DNA from 2 places in the Nocardiopsis sp. CA-288880 genome. Region 2 is predicted to be linked to the other one. Evidence: riboswitches for the same ligand, from Rfam matches in the RefSeq annotation. Region 2 holds a riboswitch; the other holds the start of a gene.

Region 1 (9,796 bases), 2.6 Mb from region 2:
GCCGACCTGGAGACCGCCGGACCCGACATGGGGCAGGTCCAGGTGACCGGTACCCCGTACGCCGCCGCCATGGCGGCCGGCGCCGCCGCGCTCCTGCGCGCGGACTTCCCGCAGCTGCGCCCCGAACAGGTCCGCGAGGCCCTGGTCGAGGGCGCCCAGCAGGGGCCCGGAGGACTGCCCGCCCTGCACCTGCCCAGCGCGCAGACGCAGGCGGCCGGGATCGCGCAGGACATCCCCCTCATCGACGAGGAGCTCGTGAACGAGGGGGAGGAGTCCGGGGGCGTGCCCGTCTGGGCGTGGTTCGTCACCGTCGGCGCCGTCGTGGTCCTCGGGATCGTCCTGCTGGTCGTCTGGATCCGCCGCAGCACGGCCGACCCCTACGGGGTGGAGGCCGAGCGCCGCGAGGAGGACGAGCAGATCGCCGCCGAGCGGGCCGCCGAGGCCGGTCCCGCGAGCCGCCGCAAGCCGAGGGGCGGCCGCCGCCGCAAGACGCGCGGCGACTGATCCGGGCCGACGCCCGCCGCGCCCGCCCCCGTCCGGGGGCGGGCGCCGGTGTGCGCGGGCGCCGTTCGCGCGTGACGCGCCCCTGTGCCGTGCGACGCGCCCCGCGCCGGAGGGGACCGCCCGGTGGACGCCTCCCCCGTCCGCCGCCCCCGCCGGGCGGCGCGTGGAAGGGCCGCGCCGGAGCCGGGCCCCGGGGCCGCGCGCGGGCCCCGCGGAGCCCTTCCGGAAGGCCTTTCCGGCCCTCCGGGGCGGGAAGCGTCGCGGCTCGTCACACCCGGCCCACAGCCCGTGATGTGACGTCTGCGCGTGCATATGTAAGCACGCTCGGACGCTCTTGACGCGGGCTCCCGGGGGGACAAGGCTTTGGAGAATGTCTCCCCTCGAAGCATCGCCGTTGCCCTCACGAGGTGCTCCGCCGGTCGCCTCCCCCGACTCCCGCAACCTCGTCAACGGCCGCGTCCACATCTCCCAGTACGACGCCAAGTGGCCCTACCTGTTCAAACGCGAGTCGGAGAAGGTCCGCGCAGCCCTCGGCGACCGCGTGCTCCTCTTCGAGCACGTCGGATCGACCGCGGTCCCGGGCATGGCCGCGAAGCCGTGCGTCGACCTGCTGCTGGTCGTCGCCGACCCCGCCGACGAGCCGTCCTACCTTCCCGACCTGCTGGCCGCCGGCTACTCCGTGGTGATCAGGGAGCCCGACTGGTACGAGCACCGGGTCCTCAAGGGGCCGGACATCAACCTCAACCTGCACGTGTTCGGGGAGGGCTGCGAGGAGGTGGAGCGGATGCGCCTCTTCCGGGACCACCTCATCGCCGACGCCGGGGCGCGCGAACGCTACACCGCGGTCAAACGCGAGCTGGCCGAGCGCACCTGGGAGCGCATCCAGGACTACTCCGACGCCAAGACCGCCGTCGTGGAGCAGCTCCTCGACGAGGCGCGGGCGCGGCGGACGGCGTCCCCGGGCGACTGATCCGCGCGGCGCGGGGCGCGAACCCGTGCGGGGCGCCCCGCCGACCCCCTCCGGCAGACCGCGGGGCCCCGGCAGACCGCAGGGCCCAGGCCGGGCCCAGGCAGGGCCCCGGGCCCCGACGACGGGCCCCGGCCGGGGCGGAGGCGCTCAGCGGGCCCCGTCGGGCGTCCGGGCCCCCGGGGGCCCGCGCGGTCCGGCCCGGGGCCGCCGGGACGCGTCCACCGCCCCCGGGCGCTCCCGCGGATGCCGAGCGGCTCGAGCGGGGCCGCTGCCGACGGGACTCCGGGCGGTGGCCCGTGGCACGGACCGACCGTGTCAGTCCAGGGACCGCAGCTGGTCCTGGAACCACCGGCGCGGCGGCAGGGCCACGGCGGCCTCCGCCAGCCCCTCCCGGCGCTTGCGGCGCTCGTCCTCGGGCATCGACAGGGCGCGGTGCAGCGCCTCCGCGGTCTCCAGCGTGTCGTAGGGGTTGACCAGCAGGGCGTGCCGCCCCAGCTCGTCGGCGGCGCCGGCCTCGCGCGAGAGCACCAGCACCGCGTCGTGCTCCGACAGCACCGGCCCCTCCTTGGCCACCAGGTTCATGCCGTCCCGGGTCGGGTTGACCAGCAGGACGTCGGCCATCTGGAACGACGCCAGCGAACGCGGGTAGTCGTCGTTGACCTCCAGCACCAGCGGCGTCCACTCGGGGGTCGCGAACTCCTCGTTGATCTCCTTGGCGGTCCGCAGCACCGCGTCCGTGTACTCGCGGTACTCGGGCACGTCCCCGCGGCTCGGGTAGGCGAACGCCAGGTGCGTCACCCGGCCCCGCCACTCCGGGTGGGAGGTCAGCAGCTCCCGGTACGCCTCCAGCCCGCGCACGATGTTCTTGGACAGCTCGGTGCGGTCCACCCGCACGATGAGCCGGGTGTCGCCGACGGCCTCCCGCAGGGTCGCGCGGCGCTCGGCCACGGCCGGCTCGGCGGCGCTCGCGCGCAGCCCCTCCTCGTCCGCGCCGAGCGCGTGCACGCCCACCCCGACCAGCCGGCCGCCGTACTCCACGGTGCGCCGGGCGAAGTCCACCTCCGCGCGCAGGATCTCCGCGCAGCAGCGCAGGAACGCGTCCGCCCAGCGGGGGCTCAGGAATCCGAGCCGGTCCGCGCCGAGCATGCCCTCCAGCAGCTCGCGGGCGACGTGCCCGGGCAGCATCCGGAAGTACTCCGGCGGCGCCCACGGCGTGTGCGAGAAGTGCGCGATGCGCAGGTCGGGGCGGCGGGTGCGCAGGATGCGCGGCACCAGCGCCAGGTGGTAGTCCTGCACGGCCACGCGGGCGCCGTCCGCGGCGCCGGTGACCAGGGCCTCGGCGAACGCGTTGTTGTAGGCGGTGTAGTCGTCCCACCGCCGCCGGAAGTCCGAGCCGAACGACGGCTTGTTCGGGATGTCGTACAGCATGTGCTGCACGAACCACAGGGTCGAGTTGGCGACCCCGGTGTAGGCGCCCTGGAAGGTCCGCTCGGGGATGTCCAGCATGTGGACCCGCATGCCGCCGAGGTCGTGCGCGCGGTCCAGCCGGGCCCCGGGCGCCTCCTCCGCCGCACGCCTGTCGGCGTCGGACAGGGCGGCGCACACCCAGAGGCTGTCGATCTCCGTGGCGACGGAGATCATGCCGGACACGAGCCCGCCCCCGCCCCGACGCTGTTCCAGAGAACCGTCGTCGGCGGTGGAGAAGGACACCGGTCCCCGGTTGGAGGCGATGAGGATCTGGGCCTTGTCCACGTGGTCGTCCTCTCGAAGGTGCGGATGGGCCGTCGCCGCCGCCTGGGCGGTCGGGCGCGGCCGTCGCGGAAGCGGATCGCACCCTATGTCTCGCCGGTCGACAGCCGCCCCAAACCCCTCGGGGGCCGACGGTGCCGCGCGTCACGCTCCCGAAACAGGGCGCGTGCGCCCCCGGCGCGCCGACCGGCGACGTCTCAGCATGTGAGCGGGTTCGTGTTACCCGGATCACCAGCCGTGGAAAACCGGCCGACGAGTCCGTTACAGTGACCGTGCGGATCCGACAGGACCGCCCACAACTTCATATTGCTCATCCAGAGGGGTGGAGGGACCGGCCCTGCGAAGCCCCGGCAACCATCCCAGCGCGCACTACTCACGAACCCGTGAGGCGGCTGGGGCAGGTGCCAACTCCGGCCTGGGGACAAGGTGTCCGCCAGGGAAGATGAGGGGAGACGCCTCGCCATGGCGATCACTGCCGCCGAACCCACCTCCGTCCGCGCCTTCGGCCCCGGAACCGCGCTCTCCTGTCGCGAATGCGGTCGGCGCTACGAGCTCACTCCCAAGTTCGCCTGCGAGTTCTGCTTCGGCCCCCTCGAGGTGGCCTACGAGTTCGGGGACGTCACCCGCGCCGACATCGAGAGCGGCCCCAACAGCATCTGGCGCTACCGCTCCCTCCTCCCGGTCCCGGACAACGTGGCCGAGCTGCCCAACATGGCCCCCGGCCTGACCCCGCTGGTGAAGGCCGACCGCCTCGCCGCCGAGCTGGGCATCGACTCCCTGTACGTCAAGGACGACTCCGGCAACCCCACGCACTCCTTCAAGGACCGCGTGGTCGCCATCGCGGTCGAGGCGGCGCGCACCTTCGGCTTCACCACCCTGTCCTGCTCCTCCACGGGCAACCTGGCCGGCGCGGTCGGCGCCGCCGCCGCGCGCGCCGGGTTCGACTCCTGCGTGTTCATCCCCGCGGGGCTGGAGGAGGCCAAGGTCGTCATGGCCGCCGTCTACGGGGGCAAGGTCGTCGCCATCGACGGCAACTACGACGACGTCAACCGCTTCTGCTCCGAGCTGATCGGCGACCCGGCCGGCGAGGGCTGGGGGTTCGTCAACGTCAACCTGCGCCCCTACTACGGCGAGGGCTCCAAGACGCTGGCCTACGAGATCGCCGAGCAGCTCGGCTGGCAGCTGCCGGAGCAGATCGTCGTCCCGATCGCCTCCGGCTCCCAGCTCACCAAGATCGACAAGGGCTTCCAGGAGCTGATCAAGCTCGGCCTGGTCGAGGACCGCCCGTACCGGATCTTCGGCGCCCAGGCCACGGGCTGCTCCCCGGTCGCGCAGGCCTGGGAGAAGGGCATCGACGTCATCCAGCCGGTCAAGCCCGACACCATCGCCAAGTCGCTGGCGATCGGCAACCCGGCGGACGGGCCGTACGTGCTCGACATCGCCCAGCGCACGGGCGGCTCCGTGGAGCACGTGGGCGACGACGAGATCGTCGACGCCATCAAGCTCCTCGCCCGCACCGAGGGCGTCTTCGCCGAGACGGCGGGCGGCGTCACCACGGGCGTGCTCCGCAAGCTGGTGCGCGAGGGCCGGCTCGACCCGAAGGCGCGGACCGTGGTGCTCAACACCGGGGACGGGCTCAAGACCCTCAACGCGGTGGACGCCGGCGTGACGGCCACGATCAAGCCGTCCCTGAGCGCGTTCGCCGACGCGGGCCTCGTCTGACCGCCGCTCCGCAAGCACAGTCCGTCCCGGCGGGGCCGTGCGACGGCCCGCCGACCCACAGCAGAAGGAAGAACACCGCCATGAGCGCCAGCGTCCGCGTCCCCACCATCCTGCGCACCTACACCGACGACGCCTCCGAGGTCGAGGCGAAGGGCAGCACCCTCGCCGAGCTCTTGGACGACCTGGAGGCCAACTACCCGGGCATCCGCGCCCGCATCCTCGACGACAGCGGCAAGGTGCGCCGCTTCGTCAACGTGTACGTCGGAGACGAGGACGTGCGCTTCGAGAAGGGCCTCCAGACCGAGATCGCCGACGGCGCCAAGGTCTCCATCATCCCGGCCGTCGCCGGGGGCTGCTGACCGCTCGCCGCGCGCCGTCACGGCGCCGCCCGCCGCCGCCCGCGAGGGGGCGGCCCCGCCCCCGCGCGTCGCGGCGGGCCGGGCCGCCCCCTCGCGGCGTCCCTCCGCCCCGGCGCCCGGTCCGCCCGCCGGGGCGGGAGGCGCGGTGGGCACGGGGGCCGCGCCCGTCCGGCCTCGTATTCTGGGGGCCGGTGGAGACGAGTGGGGACGGCGATGTCGGCGACGAGGCTGCTGGTGCTGGGAGCGGTGCGGATCCACGGGGGGACCCACGGGTACCGGGTGGGCCGCGAGCTCATGTCCTGGGGCGCCAAGGACTGGGCCAACGTCAAGTGGGGCTCCATCTACCACGCGCTGAACAAGCTCACCTCCGAGGGCAGGCTGCGGGAGTTCGTCGCCCCCGGCGACGAGGAGGTGGGCCGCACCTCCTACGCGCTCACCGACGAGGGGGAGGCCGAGCTCCGCCGGCTGATGGGCGAGGCCCTGCGCCACGCCGGAGACGACCACGGCCTGCTGTGCGCCGGGATCACCCTGATGACCTCGCTGCCGCGCGCGGAGGCGGTCGGGCTGCTCGAGGAGCGGCTCGCCGCCCTGGAAGCGGCGTCCCCGGGGCTGGGCGACGCGGCCCGGGCCACGGACGCCGAGTGGGGCAAGCCGCCGCACGTGCGCGAGCTGTTCACGCTGTGGCGGCTCACCACGGACGCCGGCGCCGAGTGGACCCGTCAGCTGATCGCCTCGCTGGAGGCCGGGAAGTACACGATGGCCGACGACAGCCCCCGCGCCTTCGGGCTGCCGCCGGTACGCGACGACGCCTGACCTCCGGCGCCCGGTTCACGGAGCCCGCCCGGTTCCCGGCCGCGTGCGCCCGGCGCCCGCCCGGCCCACGGCCGCGTGCGCCCGCCCGGCCCGCGCGCCCGGCCCGTGCCGTGTCCCCTCCCGTCCGCACGGTCCCCGGGTCCCGGCACGGCGTGCGCCCGCGGGACGGCGCCGGCTCCCGAGCCGCACTCCTCCCCGGCGAGCTTCCCCCGCACCCGCCCCCGTGCCGCATCCCCGTCCCGTGTCGCGTCCCGGCCGCGTGCGCCCGCGGGGCAGCGCGTCGTCCCGTCCGGCGGCACACGCCCGCCTCCCCCTCGCGCTCCCCGCGCACGCCGTCGACGTTTCTGCGGGCCCCGACCAGGGCCGATCCCCGATCCCCTTGTTCAAGTTTGAATATTCGCTTGCGGCGGGGCGGCCCGGGCGTCATATTCAAGTTTGAATAAGGAGGCGGAATGATCCACACGCACCAGCTGACCCGGACGTTCCGGGTCGGCAAGGACGTCGTCGAGGCCGTGCGCGGCGTCGACATCGACGTCGGGGAGGGCGAGATCGTCGCGCTCCTCGGGCCCAACGGGGCCGGGAAGTCGACCACGCTGCGCATGCTCACCACGCTGCTGGAGCCCACCGCGGGGACCGCGACGGTCGCCGGACGCGACATCCGCACCGAGCCCGCCGAGGTGCGCCGCAGGATCGGGTTCGTCGGACAGGGGAACGGGTCCGGCGGCGACCAGCGGGTCGGGGAGGAGCTGCGCACGCAGGGGCTCCTGTACGGGCTCGACCGCCGCACCGCGCGCCGCCGCGCCGACGACCTGCTCGACATGCTCGACCTGGGGGGCGCCTCCGACCGGGAGGCGGGCAAGCTCTCGGGCGGCCAGCGCCGCAGGCTCGACATCGCCATGGGGCTCGTCCACGAGCCCGGCCTGCTCTTCCTGGACGAGCCCTCCACCGGGCTCGACCCGCACAGCCGCGCCAACCTGTGGGAGCACGTCGCCCGGCTGCGCGACCGGCTCGGCACCACCGTCGTGCTCACCACCCACTACCTCGACGAGGCCGACGACGCGGCCGGGAGGGTCCTGGTCATCGACCACGGCCGCGTCATCGCCGACGGCACCGCCGACGAGCTCAAGGGCAAGGTCTCCGGCGACCTGGTCACCTTCTCCGTCCGGTCCGAGGAGGAGGCCCGCACGGGGGCGCGGATCGCCGAACGCGTGCCCTCCGCCGGGGCCGCCGAGGTGGCCGCGGTCCCGGGCCGGGACCCGGAGGTGCGCTTCCGGGTGGAGCGCGGCGACGGAGTCCTGCCCGAACTGCTGCGCACCCTGGACGCGGCCGGGGTCCCGCTGCTCTCCGTGCGGGTGCAGCGGCCGACCCTCGACGACGTGTTCCTGACCCTGACCGGGCGCAGCCTGCGCGAGGAGGAGGCATGAGCGTGAGTGGAACCACGCGGACCGCCGGGCCGGCCCCGGCGCGCGGACCGGGCGTGGCGCGCGACACCTGGACCGTGTTCGTCCGCCAGATGCGCCCGCTGCTGCACCGGCCGCTGCTCCTGGGCTTCGGGATGCTCCAGCCGGTGCTCTACCTGGTGCTGTTCGCGCCCCTGCTCACCGGGCTGGCGGGGGCCGAGGGCGAGAACCCCTGGCAGTGGTTCGTGCCCGGACTGCTGGTCATGCTCGCCCTGTTCACCGCCGGGTTCGCCGGGTTCGGGCTGCTGCCCGAGATGGCCTCCGGCGCGCACGAGCGGATGCTGGCCACCCCGGCGAGCCGGGTGTCGCTGCTGCTCGGGCGGGTGCTGCGGGACGTGGCGACGATGATGGCGCAGATGGTGCTCATCATCGTGCTGGTGATCCCGTTCGGGTTCCGGATCTCCGTGGCGGGCGCGGTGGTCGGACTGCTCCTGCTCGCCGTCCTGGGGATCGGGCTGTCCACCCTGTCGTACCTGACGGCCCTGGCGGTGAAGCAGACGTACGTGTTCGCGCCGGTGCTCCAGACGGTGATCATGCCGCTCATGCTGCTGTCCGGCGTGCTGCTGCCGATGGAGCTGGCGCCGTCCTGGCTGTACGGCCTGTCCCGGATCAACCCGGTGGCCTACGTCGTGGACGCCGAGCGCGCCCTGTTCGCGGGCGACTGGGGCCTGTCGGTCGGGATCGGCTGGGCGGTCGCGGTCGCGCTGGCGGTCGCGGCGCTGGGGTTCGGCTCGCGGGCGATGCGCAGGCTCGGCTCCTGAACCCGTCGGCCTCCGCCGGGCCCCGGTCCGGCGGAGGCCGTTCGCGCAGGCACGGAGGGTGTCGGAGCCTGTCCGCTGAGCGCGGAAATCCGCTCATCACGGGGTGTATGTGCAGGTAGATGCTGGTAGGAGGGGAGGGGAAATCGTGACCACATCGTTTGCACTCTCCATGGCCGAGTGCTAAAAAGGGACCTGGTTAGCACTCGCCTTCCTTGAGTGCTAACCGGATCGAGGCTGCGAGACCGCGGTTCCCGACAGCAGGGTTGTCGGAGCGCTCCGGTCGTCCGTCGCGGGCGCATGCCTCGTCCCATCGCGTATCAGCCCGGTCACGGGAGGACAAGAATCCAATGGCAGCCAAACTGATCGCGTTCGACGAGGAGGCCCGTCGCGGCCTCGAGCGCGGCATGAACCAGCTCGCGGACGCCGTCAAGGTCACGCTCGGCCCGAAGGGCCGCAACGTCGTTCTGGAGAAGAAGTGGGGCGCCCCCACGATCACCAACGACGGTGTCTCCATCGCCAAGGAGATCGAGCTCGAGGACCCCTGGGAGAAGATCGGGGCCGAGCTGGTCAAGGAGGTCGCCAAGAAGACCGACGACGTCGCGGGTGACGGCACCACCACCGCCACCGTGCTCGCCCAGGCCCTCGTCCGCGAGGGGCTGCGCAACGTCGCCGCCGGCGCCAACCCGATCAGCCTCAAGCGCGGCATCGAGGCCGCCGTCTCCCGCATCAACGAGGAGCTCGGCAACCTCTCCAAGGACATCGAGACCAAGGAGCAGATCGCCTCCACCGCCTCGATCTCCGCCGGCGACACGCAGATCGGCGAGACCATCGCCGAGGCGATGGACAAGGTCGGCAAGGAAGGCGTCATCACCGTCGAGGAGGGGCAGACCTTCGGGCTCGAGCTGGAGCTCGCCGAGGGCATGCGCTTCGACAAGGGCTACATCTCGCCCTACTTCGCCACCGACCTCGAGCGCATGGAGACGGTCCTCGAGGACCCCTACATCCTCATCGTCAACTCCAAGATCTCGAACAACAACGAGTTCCTGCCGGTCGTCGAGAAGGTCCTCCAGGCCGGTCGTCCGCTCGTCGTCATCGCCGAGGACCTGGAGGGCGGCGCCCTCCAGACGCTGATCGTCAACAAGATCCGCGGCACCTTCAAGTCCGTCGCCGTCAAGGCCCCGGGCTTCGGTGACCGCCGCAAGGCCCAGCTCGGCGACATCGCCGTGCTGACCGGCGGCCAGGTCATCACCGAGGAGGTCGGCCTCAAGCTGGAGAACACCGAGCTCGACATGCTCGGCCGTGCCCGCAAGGTCGTCGTCACCAAGGACGAGACCACCATCGTGGACGGCGCCGGTGACGCCACCGCGATCGCCGGTCGCGTGAACGAGATCCGCAACGAGATCGAGCGCACCGACTCCGACTACGACCGCGAGAAGCTCCAGGAGCGTCTCGCCCGCC
Region 2 (9,796 bases):
GTCCGGCCTCCTGCCGCGAGGCGGACCTCCCCGCCGACCTCCGCGCCCGACGCCGCCGCCGAGGCGCGGTCCAGGACCACCTCGCCGGGGGCGCCCGGCGGCTCGCCGGTCAGGCCGTCCCCTCCCGCCAGGGAGGCCGATGACCACCCGTGCCCGGCGGTGCGCGGATCGGCGCCCGCCACGGGCCCGTCCTCGCCCAGGACCGCGGCCTGGAAACCCACGTCGCCGACGGCCAGGCCGACCTCGGGCAGCTCGGCCAGCGCGTCCACCACGGTCCCGGGGACGGGCGCCCGTTCGGGGAGGGCGATGTCGAGGTCCTCGGGCACCTCCACGCTCTGGGGCGCCGTGACCACGACGTCGGCGCCCGCGAGGCGGCCGGCCGGGAGGACGGAGCGGACGCCGGTGTCGGCGACGACCCCGCCGACCGTGATGAGCGCGGACCCGCCCAGGGCCGCGACGGCGACCGCGGCCAGGGACGCGGCGCGGCCCCGGGCCAGCTTCAGGGCCAGGGAACCGTCGCCCCCACGGCCGGGGGCGGGACGTGCGTCGGGTTTCCCGGTCATCGGTCCGCCCCCAGGGAGGCGAGGCGTCCGGCGAGGTCCGCGGCGGCGGGCGCGTGGAGGAGGTCCACGACGCGCCCCGAGGCCATCACGGCGGTGTCGTGGGCGCGGGCCGCGGCGGCGGGGTCGTGGGTGACCATGACGACGGTCTGGCCGAGGTCGTCCACGATCCCCCTGAGCAGGGACAGGGTCCGGTCGGCGGTGGCGCCGTCGAGGGCGCCGGTGGGCTCGTCCGCGAAGACGATGTCGGGCCGGGCGGCGAGCGCGCGCACGATGGCGACCCGCTGCTGCTGGCCGCCGGACAGCTCCGTGGGCCGGTGTCCCAGCCGGTCCGCCACACCCACCCTGCGGACGAGCTCGTCGATCCACCCGGCGTCCGGCCGCACCCCGGCCAGGCGCAGCGGAAGGGTGATGTTGTCCTCCGCCGTGAGGGTGGGGACCAGGTTGTAGGACTGGAAGACGAATCCCACGTGGTCGCGGCGGAAGACGGTGAGGTCCGGTTCCCGGAGGCCGCTGATGTCCCTCCCGCCGATCTCGACCGTGCCGGAGGTGACGCGGTCCAGGCCGGAGGCGCAGTTGAGCAAGGTGCTCTTGCCGGAGCCGGAGGGCCCCATGACGGCGAGGAAGGTCCCCCGGGGGACCCTGAGGGTGACCCCGTCCAGGGCGGACACGCGGCCGTCGCCGTCGGTGTAGGAGCGGTGGACCGCCGTGAGGGCGACCGCGGCCCCGGCGGGGCCGCCCACGGCGCCCGGTGCGGGGGGCCGGCCGCCCGGAGCCGTGTGCGTGGGGGTGCGGAAAGGGGCGGGCATGGCGAGTCCTCGCAGGTCGGCGTCGGGGAGGACGTGGCTCGGGAAGGGCCGTCCACGTCCCTGACGACACTACGGAGCCCGGTACCGGCGCACCATGCTGCGCGCTGTCCGAAGGAAGCTACAGCCAGCACCACCATCGCGGCGCCGGGGCCGTCCGCCCGGGGGCTGCGGGGCCGGGGCCCGCGGGGCCGGGCACGGGAGCGCCCCGGCGGCCCGCCGGCCGCCGGGGCGCCTCCTTTCGGGCACCGCTCCCGCGTCAGAGCACGTTGCGCGGGTCCGGGACCGGGGCCAGTCGGCCGTCGCAGTCGGCGTACTCCCAGGCCGGCCCGTGGGCGACCAGGTCGGCGATCGCGTCGACGAGCCGGTCCACGTGCTCCGGGGTCGTCCCGACCCCCAGGCTCGCCCGAACCGCCTGGGCGTGGCCCTCGGGCAGCAGGCGCCGGGTGAGCGGGTGGGCGCAGAAGAGCCCGTCCCGCACCCCGATGCCGTGCTCGGCGGAGAGCGCCGCGGCCAGCAGGTCGGCGGGCAGCCCGTCCACCGTGAACGAGACGATGCCGACCCTCGGGTGCTCGTCGCCCCACAGGGTCAGCTCGGTGACGCCCTCCACGTCGGCGAGCCCGGCGCGCAGCCGCTCCAACAGGGCGGACTCGCGGATGTGCAGGAGTCCCTGCACGTCGGGGGTGAGGGTGTCGCAGGCGGCGGCCAGGGCCACGGCGCCGAGCACGTTGGGGCTGCCCGCCTCGTGGCGCGCGGGGAGGTCGTTCCACACCACCTCGTGCTCGGTGACCAGGCGCGTGGCGCCGCCCCCGGACAGGTACGGGGCGGCCTCGCGCAGCCAGTCGGCGCGGCCGGCCAGCACCCCGGAGCCGAAGGGCGCGTAGAGCTTGTGCGCGGACAGCGCCACGTAGTCGGCGCCGGTCTCCTCCAGGCTGAACGGCAGGTGCGGCACGTACTGGGCGGCGTCCACGACCACGCGGGCGCCCTCGGCGTGCGCGGCCGCGACCAGTTCCCCGACCGGCCAGATCTCGCCCGTGACGTTGGAGGCGGCGGTCACGCACAGGAGCCTGGGGCCCTCGGGGGACTCCCGCAGCGCGGTGCGGGCCGCCTCGACGGCCGCCTCGGGGGTGGCGGGCAGCGCCAGGCGGACCACTCTCCCGGCGCGTGCGGCGGGGTGCTCCCAGGGCAGGAGGGCCGCGTGGTGCTCGGTCTCGAACACCACGACCGTGCAGCCCTCCGGCACGGAGCGGGCCAGGAGGTTGAGGGCGTCGGTGGTGCCCCGCACGAACACCACCGCGTCGGCGGGTTCCGAGCGGGCCCCGAGGAAGCGGGCGACGCTGCGGCGGGCCCGCTCGTAGGCGTCGGTGCTCACCTGGGAGTGGTGGCCCGCGCCCCGGTGCACGCTCGCGTAGTAGGGCAGCGCGTCGGCCAGGGCGTCCGCGACCGGGGTCAGGCAGGGGGCGCTGGCGGCGTAGTCGAAGTTCGCGTACTCCACGCGCTCACCGGTGACCAGGGGCACGCCCTCGTCCGAGGCGACGACCGTGCACTCGGCGGCGCCGCCCGAGGGGTGTGCGGACGGGGCGGCGGAACGGAACGAGCGCGCGGTGTGGATGGGGCTGACGACGGTCATGGGGCACCTCTTCTGCGGGTCGTGGGACCCGCGGGGGCGCCGTCACGGCTACACCACAGGGGTCCGCGCTTGTCCGACACGGTCGTGTCGGGACCTGGTCCTCACCCGGGGCACCCCACCGCGGAAGGAGGGTTGCCGACCAGCAAGCCGGGGCTTAGCGCTGGTACTCGTGACCTGCGAGGCAGGCTAGCACACGCGCCCCGGGAGGAACCAGGGGTCCCCTGCGGCCCGGGCCGCACACCGGCGGGACCGGGGCTCGGAAGGGCCGGCCGCGCGGGAGGACCGGCGGATCGATCCGTACGGGAGGCCGGGCGCGGGGCGCACGGCCGCATCGGAGGGCGCGGGGCAAGGGGGGCGAACGGGACGGGACGGGCCGCGCCCCGCTTGACAGCCGCCGAACCGGTCAGGACATACTTGGGGTGCCTGCCCTCACGCTGCGGGCGCCCGGTGTCCCCCGGCCGCCCTCCAGGCGCGAGACTCCAGAGCGTTGGAGTTTTCGCATGCCCGCGAGCGAGAGGTGTGTCCGTTGCACGGCGACGACCGTATCCAGCAGGTTCTCCGCAACCCCAGGGTTGTCCTCATCTCCGGCTACGCCCGTCTTCCCGACTCCGTGGCCAGCCATTCCCAGTACCAGCGGCTCGGCGTCGTCCTCGCCGTGGACACCGCGGACGGCCGCATCGTCGCCGCGGACACCACCCTGCTCACCGACCTGGGCAAGGACTTCTTCCGCGCCCTGGTCGAGGGGGCCTCGGTCACCGAGGACATCGCCGATCTGGTCAGCCGGGTGCAGACGCGGTACGCCGGCCAGTCCGGCGCCGCGCTGACCACGGCCCTGCGCCGCTGCCTGGAGTCCTACTACCAGCTGCGGGAGGGCGACCAGCTGCCCGGCGGCGCCGACTCCGAGGAGTGACACCCCCGTGACCGACACCCGATCCGGCGCGGACCCCGCGCCCGACCCCTCCGACCCGGCCGCCCCGCTGCCCCTGGCGGGGGTGCGCGTCGCCGACCTCTCCCGCGTCCTGGCGGGCCCGTACGCCACCATGCTCCTCGCCGACATGGGCGCGGAGGTGGTCAAGGTCGAGCAGCCCGGCCGCGGCGACGACACCCGGGCGTGGGGCCCGCCCTGGGCGGGCCCCGCCGACGGGGGCGGGGGCCCCGGCGAGGCCGCCTACTTCCTGTCGGTGAACCGCAACAAGCGCAGCCTGGCCGTGGACCTGAAGGACCCCGAGGGCCTGGCCGCCGTCCAGGAGCTGTGCGCGTCCTCCGACGTGGTCGTCCAGAACTTCCGCCCCGGCGTGATCGACCGGCTCGGGCTCGGCTACGAGGCGGTGAGCGCGCGCAACCCCGCCGTCGTCTACTGCTCCGTGAGCGGCTTCGGCCCGGAGCACGAGCCGGCCGCCCGCCCCGGGTTCGACATCGTCGTGCAGGCCGAGAGCGGCCTGATGGCGACCACGGGCCCGGCCGAGGGACCGGCGAGCAAGGTGGGGGTCGCCCTCACCGACGTGCTGACCGGGCTCAACGCCGCCGTCGGCATCCTCGGGGCGCTGACGAGGGCCCGCGCGACCGGCCGCGGCGAGAACGTCAGCGCGTCGCTGATCAACTCCACGCTGTCCGGCCTGGTCAACCTCACACAGCAGGCGCTCGTGACGGGGGCGGAGCCGGCCCGCGTCGGCAACGCCCACACCACGATCGTGCCCTACCAGGTCTTCCCGGCCTCCGACGCCGAGATCGTGGTCGCCGCCGGAAACGACGCCCTGTACCAGCGGCTGTGCCGGGCACTGGACCGCCCCGACCTGGCCGAGGACCCGCGCTACGCCACCAACCCGGGACGCGTGGCCCACCGCGACGAACTGGTGGGGGAGCTGTCGGCCGTCCTGCGCGCCGAGCCGGCCGACCACTGGATGGACCTGCTGGTCGGGGCCGGGGTCCCCGTGGGGCGGGTACGCGGGGTGCTGGACGCGCTGCGCACGGCCGACGCCGCCGGAGACGACGTCCTGCGCACCGTGGAGCACCCCGCGGCGGGGCCGATCGAACAGGTCCGGGCGGGGTTCCGGCTGGAGAGCGCCCCACCGCCGCTCACGGCCCCGCCGCTCCTGGGACAGCACTCCCGCCGGATCCTCGCCGAACTCGGCGTGGACGCGGCGCGCGTGGACGCCATGGTCGAACGCGGGGCCGTCCAGGAGCCCGGCCCCGTGCCGGCGGTCGGCCGCCGGACCGCCCCCGCAACCCCGCCCCAGGCCGCACCGGCCGACGCACCACGAAGGGACACCCACCCATGAGCGACTCCCGCAGGCCCGCCGCCCCGGACCCGCACGACTTCCTGGCCCTCGACGCCGAACTGTCCGACACCGAGCGGGACGTCCGCGACGCCGTGCGTGGCTTCGCCTCGCGAGAACTGCTGCCGAACGTGGCCGAGTGGTTCGACGCCGGCACCCTGCCCGACCCGCGCGGGCTCGCCAAGGCCTTCGGGGACCTCGGGCTCCTGGGCATGCACCTGGAGGGGTACGGCTGCGGCGGCTCCAGCGCCGTGGCCTACGGGCTGGCCTGCCGCGAACTGGAGGCCGTCGACTCGGGTCTGCGCAGTTTCGTGTCCGTGCAGGGCTCGCTGGCCATGGCCGCCATCCACAAGTTCGGCTCCGAGGAGCAGAAGGACGCGTGGCTGCCGAGGATGGCGGCGGGCGAGGCCGTCGGCTGCTTCGGGCTGACCGAGCCCGACTCCGGCTCCGACCCGGGCTCCATGCGCACCCGCGCCCGCAGGGACGGCACGGACTGGGTGCTCGACGGCACCAAGATGTGGATCACCAACGGGTCCGTCGCCGACGTGGCCGTGGTGTGGGCGGCCACCGGGGAGGGCGTCCGCGGGTTCGTGGTGCCCACCGACACCCCCGGGTTCTCCGCCAACGTCATCCACAAGAAGCTGTCGCTGCGCGCGTCCATCACCTCCGAACTCGTCCTGGAGGGCGTGCGCCTGCCCGCCGACGCGGTGCTGCCCGCGTCGAAGGGGCTGGGGGCGCCCCTGTCGTGCCTGAACGAGGCCCGCTACGGCATCGTGTGGGGCGCCGTCGGCGCCGCGCGCGCCTGCTACGGGGCGGCCCTGGAGTACGCGGCGACACGCGAGCAGTTCGGGCAGCCGATCGGCGGGTTCCAGCTCACCCAGCGCAAGCTCGCCGACATGGTCGTGGACGTCAACCACGCGGGCATGACGGCGCTGCGGATCGGCCGCCTCAAGGACCGGGGGGACTGCCACCACAACCACGTGAGCTTCGGCAAGTTCGCGAACGTGGCCGCGGCCCAGCGGGTCGCGCGCACCGCGCGCGGAATCCACGGCGCGAACGGCATCACCCTGGAGTACCCGGTGATGCGCCACATGGTGAACCTGGAGACGGTCGCCACCTACGAGGGAACCGAGGAGATCCACGCGCTCAGCATCGGCCAGGCGGTGACCGGGATCTCCGCCTTCCGCTGACCCGTGCCCTCCGGGCCCCCTGGTCCGCACGGCGCCCCGGGAGGCGGGGCGGAGCGGGGGCCAGCGGCACGGGCGGAGCGGCCCGGAGGCGGGATCACGGCCCTCCGCCGGTGTCGTCGGCCGCCCGGAACCACCACAATGGGGAGCATCCGATCGAGGGAGTTGCCGAGATGGTGAACGAACCGACGAAGCGGTTCGAGATGACGCGGGTACGGCGGGTCGCCAACGCCTTCGTCAGCGGCTTGGTCAAGTACGGCCTGGGGACGCCCGCGACCCACCTGCTCACCACGCGCGGGCGCAAGTCGGGCTTCCTGCGGACCGTCCCGCTCGACGTGCTGGACAGCGACCGGGGCAGGTTCCTGGTGTCCCCGTACGGCGAGGTCGACTGGGTGCGCAACATCCGCGAGGACGGGTTCGCGACCCTGCGCCAGGGCGGCTGGATCGAACTGGTGAGCGTGCGCGAACTCGGGCACGAGGAGGCGGGACCCCTGCTCAAGGAGTACGTCAACCACCCGCGGGCCGCCGTCGTGGGGCCGTACTTCGACGCGCCGCCGGACGCCCCGGACGAGGCGTTCGCGGAGGAGGCCGACCGGCACCCGGTCTTCGAGATCGTGCGTTCCACGACGATCCGGATCTGACACCGGGCGCGGGAACACGAGGAGGCCCCGGCCGGCCCGCGAGGGCGCGGCCGGGGCCTCCCTCCGTCCGGGGCGGCCGCCGCCCGCGAGGACCTGCGGGCCGGTGCGCGCCGTCTCCCCGCCGACCCCTAGTTGCGGACCCGGTAGACGTCGTAGACGCCGTCCACGCCGCGGACGGCGCGGAGCACGCTGCCCAGGTGGGCGGGGTCGGCCATCTCGAACGTGAACCGGCTCTGGGCGACCCGGTCGCGGCTCGTCTGGACGGTCGCGGACAGGATGTTGACGTGCTGGTCGGACAGCACCCGCGTGATGTCGGAGAGCAGGCGGGACCGGTCCAGCGCCTCCACCTGCAACGCCACCAGGAACATCGAGTCCTCGGTGGGCGACCAGTCCACCTTGACCATGCGCTCGGTGTCCAGGGTCGCGGCGTTCACGCAGTCCTCGCGGTGCACGGACACGCCGTTCCCGCGGGTGACGAAACCGACGATCTCGTCGCCGGGGACCGGCGTACAGCACTTGGACAGGCGCGCCCACACGTCGGCGTCGCCCTCCACGACCACGCCGGGGTTGCCCGCCTGGCGCTGGCGCGGCGCCTTGGTGGGCAGGGACGACTCCGCGATGTCCTCGGTGTGGCTCTCCAGCCCGCCCAGCGAGTCGACAAGCTTGGCCACCACGCTCTGCGCGCTGACCTGGTGCTCGCCCACGGCCGCGTAGAGGGAGTCCACGTCCGGATAGCGCAGGTCGCCGGCCAGGGCGATGAGCGCCTCGCCGCTGAACAGGCGCTTGACCGGGAGCTCCTGCTTGCGCATCACCTTCGCGATCTCGTCCTTGCCCTGGTCGATCGCCGCCTCGCGGCGCTCCTTCGTGAACCAGTGCCGGATCTTGTTGCGGGCGCGCGCGCTCTTGACGAAGTTCAGCCAGTCCCGGCTGGGACCGGCGTCGGGCGTCTTGGAGGTGAGGATCTCCACGGTCTCGCCGTTGTGCAGCTCGTTCTCCAGCGGGACGAGGCGGCCGTTGATCCTGGCCCCGACCGTGCGGTGGCCGACCTCGGTGTGGACCGCGTAGGCGAAGTCGACGGCGGTGGCGCCCTGGGGCAGGGGGATGACGTCGCCGTCGGGGGTGAAGACGAACACCTCCTGCACCGACAGGTCGAACCGCAGCGACTCCAGGAACTCGCCCGGGTCCTTGGTCTCCTGCTGCCAGTCGATGAGCTGGCGCAGCCACTGCATGTCCGTGCTGCCCTTGGGCCTGGCCTCGGGGCCGCTGTTGCGGTCCTCCTTGTACTTCCAGTGCGCGGCGATGCCGTACTCGGCCCGGCGGTGCATCGCCCTGGTGCGGATCTGGAGTTCGACCGGGTTGCCCGAGGGCCCTATCACCGTCGTGTGCAGCGACTGGTACATGTTGAACTTGGGCATCGCGATGTAGTCCTTGAACCGCCCGGGCACGGGGTTCCACCGCGCGTGGATGGTCCCGAGGGCCGCGTAGCAGTCGCGGACGCTGTCCACCAGGACCCGCACGGCGATGAGGTCGTAGATCTCGTCGAAGCCGCAGTTGCGGGCGATCATCTTCTGGTAGATCGAGTAGTAGTGCTTGGGGCGCCCGCGCACGGTCGCCTTGAGCTTGGACTCGCGCAGGTCGCCCGAGACCGCCTCGATGACCTCCTGGAGGTAGACGTCGCGCCGGGGGGCGCGCTCGGACACCAGGCGGGCGATCTCGTCGAAGCGCTTGGGGTAGAGGGTGGCGAACGCCAGGTCCTCCAGCTCCCACTTGATGGTGTTCATGCCCAGCCGGTGGGCCAGCGGGGCGAAGATCTCCAGGGTCTCGCGGGCCTTCTTCTCCCTCTTCGCCTTGGACGGCAGGTAGCGCAGGGTGCGCATGTTGTGCAGCCGGTCGCACAGCTTGATGACCAGGACGCGGATGTCGCGGGCCATCGCCACGACCATCTTGCGCACCGTCTCGGCCTGGGTGGCCTCGCCGTACTTGACCTTGTCGAGCTTGGTGACGCCGTCGACGAGCTCGGCGATCTCGTCGCCGAAGTCGGAGCGCAGCTCGTCCAGCGAGTAGTCGGTGTCCTCGACGGTGTCGTGCAGCAGCGCGGCGGCGAGGGTGGCCTCCTGCATCCCCAGCTCGGCGAGGATCGTGGCGACCGCGAGCGGGTGGGTGATGTAGGGGTCGCCGCTCTTGCGCTTCTGTTCGCGGTGGTGGTGGGCCGCCACCTCGTAGGCGCGCTCGATCAGCCGCACGTCCACCTTGGGGTGGGTGGCCCGCACGGTCTTGATCAGTGGTTCGAGCACCGGGTTCATCGTCACTCCCCGCTGGGCGCCGAGTCGGGCGAGCCTTCTGCGTACTCGCACGGTGGAGGGCGTCGTGGAGGGCGCCGGATGCCTCGGCGTCCCATCCCCGAAGACGTCGGAGGGCGCCGCTCCGGTCGCGGCGCCCTCCGGGCGGTCCTCCTGTGGTCCTGCGTCCGCGGACGGCACACCGGTGCCGTCCGCGTGCCCTCCCGGCACGGTGGGCCGCCGCGGCTCGCTCGCGGATACCGCCCCGGTCGAAACCACTTCGCTTGGCATGCCTACCTCCCGCGGATTCGCCCGGGGGCGCGGGCGCCGTCAGCGCCGCCCGGCTCCACCGGTGCACGTGCGTGTCATCAGGGCCAGTCGTGACATGGTCGCCGCGGTACCTCTCCCACCAGTCTA

The links. A riboswitch is a leader RNA that binds a small molecule or an ion and turns the genes downstream of it on or off. The one in region 2 is predicted to bind S-adenosylmethionine.
Region 1: it holds a riboswitch for S-adenosylmethionine, as region 2 does, so the genes downstream of both, thrC (threonine synthase) here and ACQPYD_RS24410 (aminotransferase class V-fold PLP-dependent enzyme) in region 2, are expected to answer to the same signal.

Annotation. Positions count from the first base shown of each region.
Region 1 is NZ_CP192105.1:640,250-650,045, forward strand. Features, by position in the region: gene ACQPYD_RS02925 (S8 family serine peptidase) at 1-504, shown strand, start outside; gene ACQPYD_RS02930 (GrpB family protein) at 875-1,474, shown strand; gene ACQPYD_RS02935 (alpha,alpha-trehalose-phosphate synthase (UDP-forming)) at 1,790-3,226, opposite strand; SAM riboswitch class I at 3,531-3,672, shown strand; gene thrC (threonine synthase) at 3,686-4,945, shown strand; gene ACQPYD_RS02945 (ubiquitin-like small modifier protein 1) at 5,026-5,304, shown strand; gene ACQPYD_RS02950 (PadR family transcriptional regulator) at 5,518-6,117, shown strand; gene ACQPYD_RS02955 (ATP-binding cassette domain-containing protein) at 6,570-7,541, shown strand; gene ACQPYD_RS02960 (ABC transporter permease) at 7,538-8,338, shown strand; gene groL (chaperonin GroEL) at 8,686-9,796, shown strand, end outside.
Region 2 is NZ_CP192105.1:5,635,348-5,645,143, forward strand. Features, by position in the region: gene ACQPYD_RS24400 (FtsX-like permease family protein) at 1-563, opposite strand, end outside; gene ACQPYD_RS24405 (ABC transporter ATP-binding protein) at 560-1,369, opposite strand; gene ACQPYD_RS24410 (aminotransferase class V-fold PLP-dependent enzyme) at 1,626-2,996, opposite strand; SAM riboswitch class IV at 3,057-3,171, opposite strand; gene ACQPYD_RS24415 (DUF3870 domain-containing protein) at 3,523-3,906, shown strand; gene ACQPYD_RS24420 (CaiB/BaiF CoA transferase family protein) at 3,914-5,275, shown strand; gene ACQPYD_RS24425 (acyl-CoA dehydrogenase family protein) at 5,272-6,462, shown strand; gene ACQPYD_RS24430 (nitroreductase/quinone reductase family protein) at 6,633-7,100, shown strand; gene ACQPYD_RS24435 (RelA/SpoT family protein) at 7,229-9,403, opposite strand.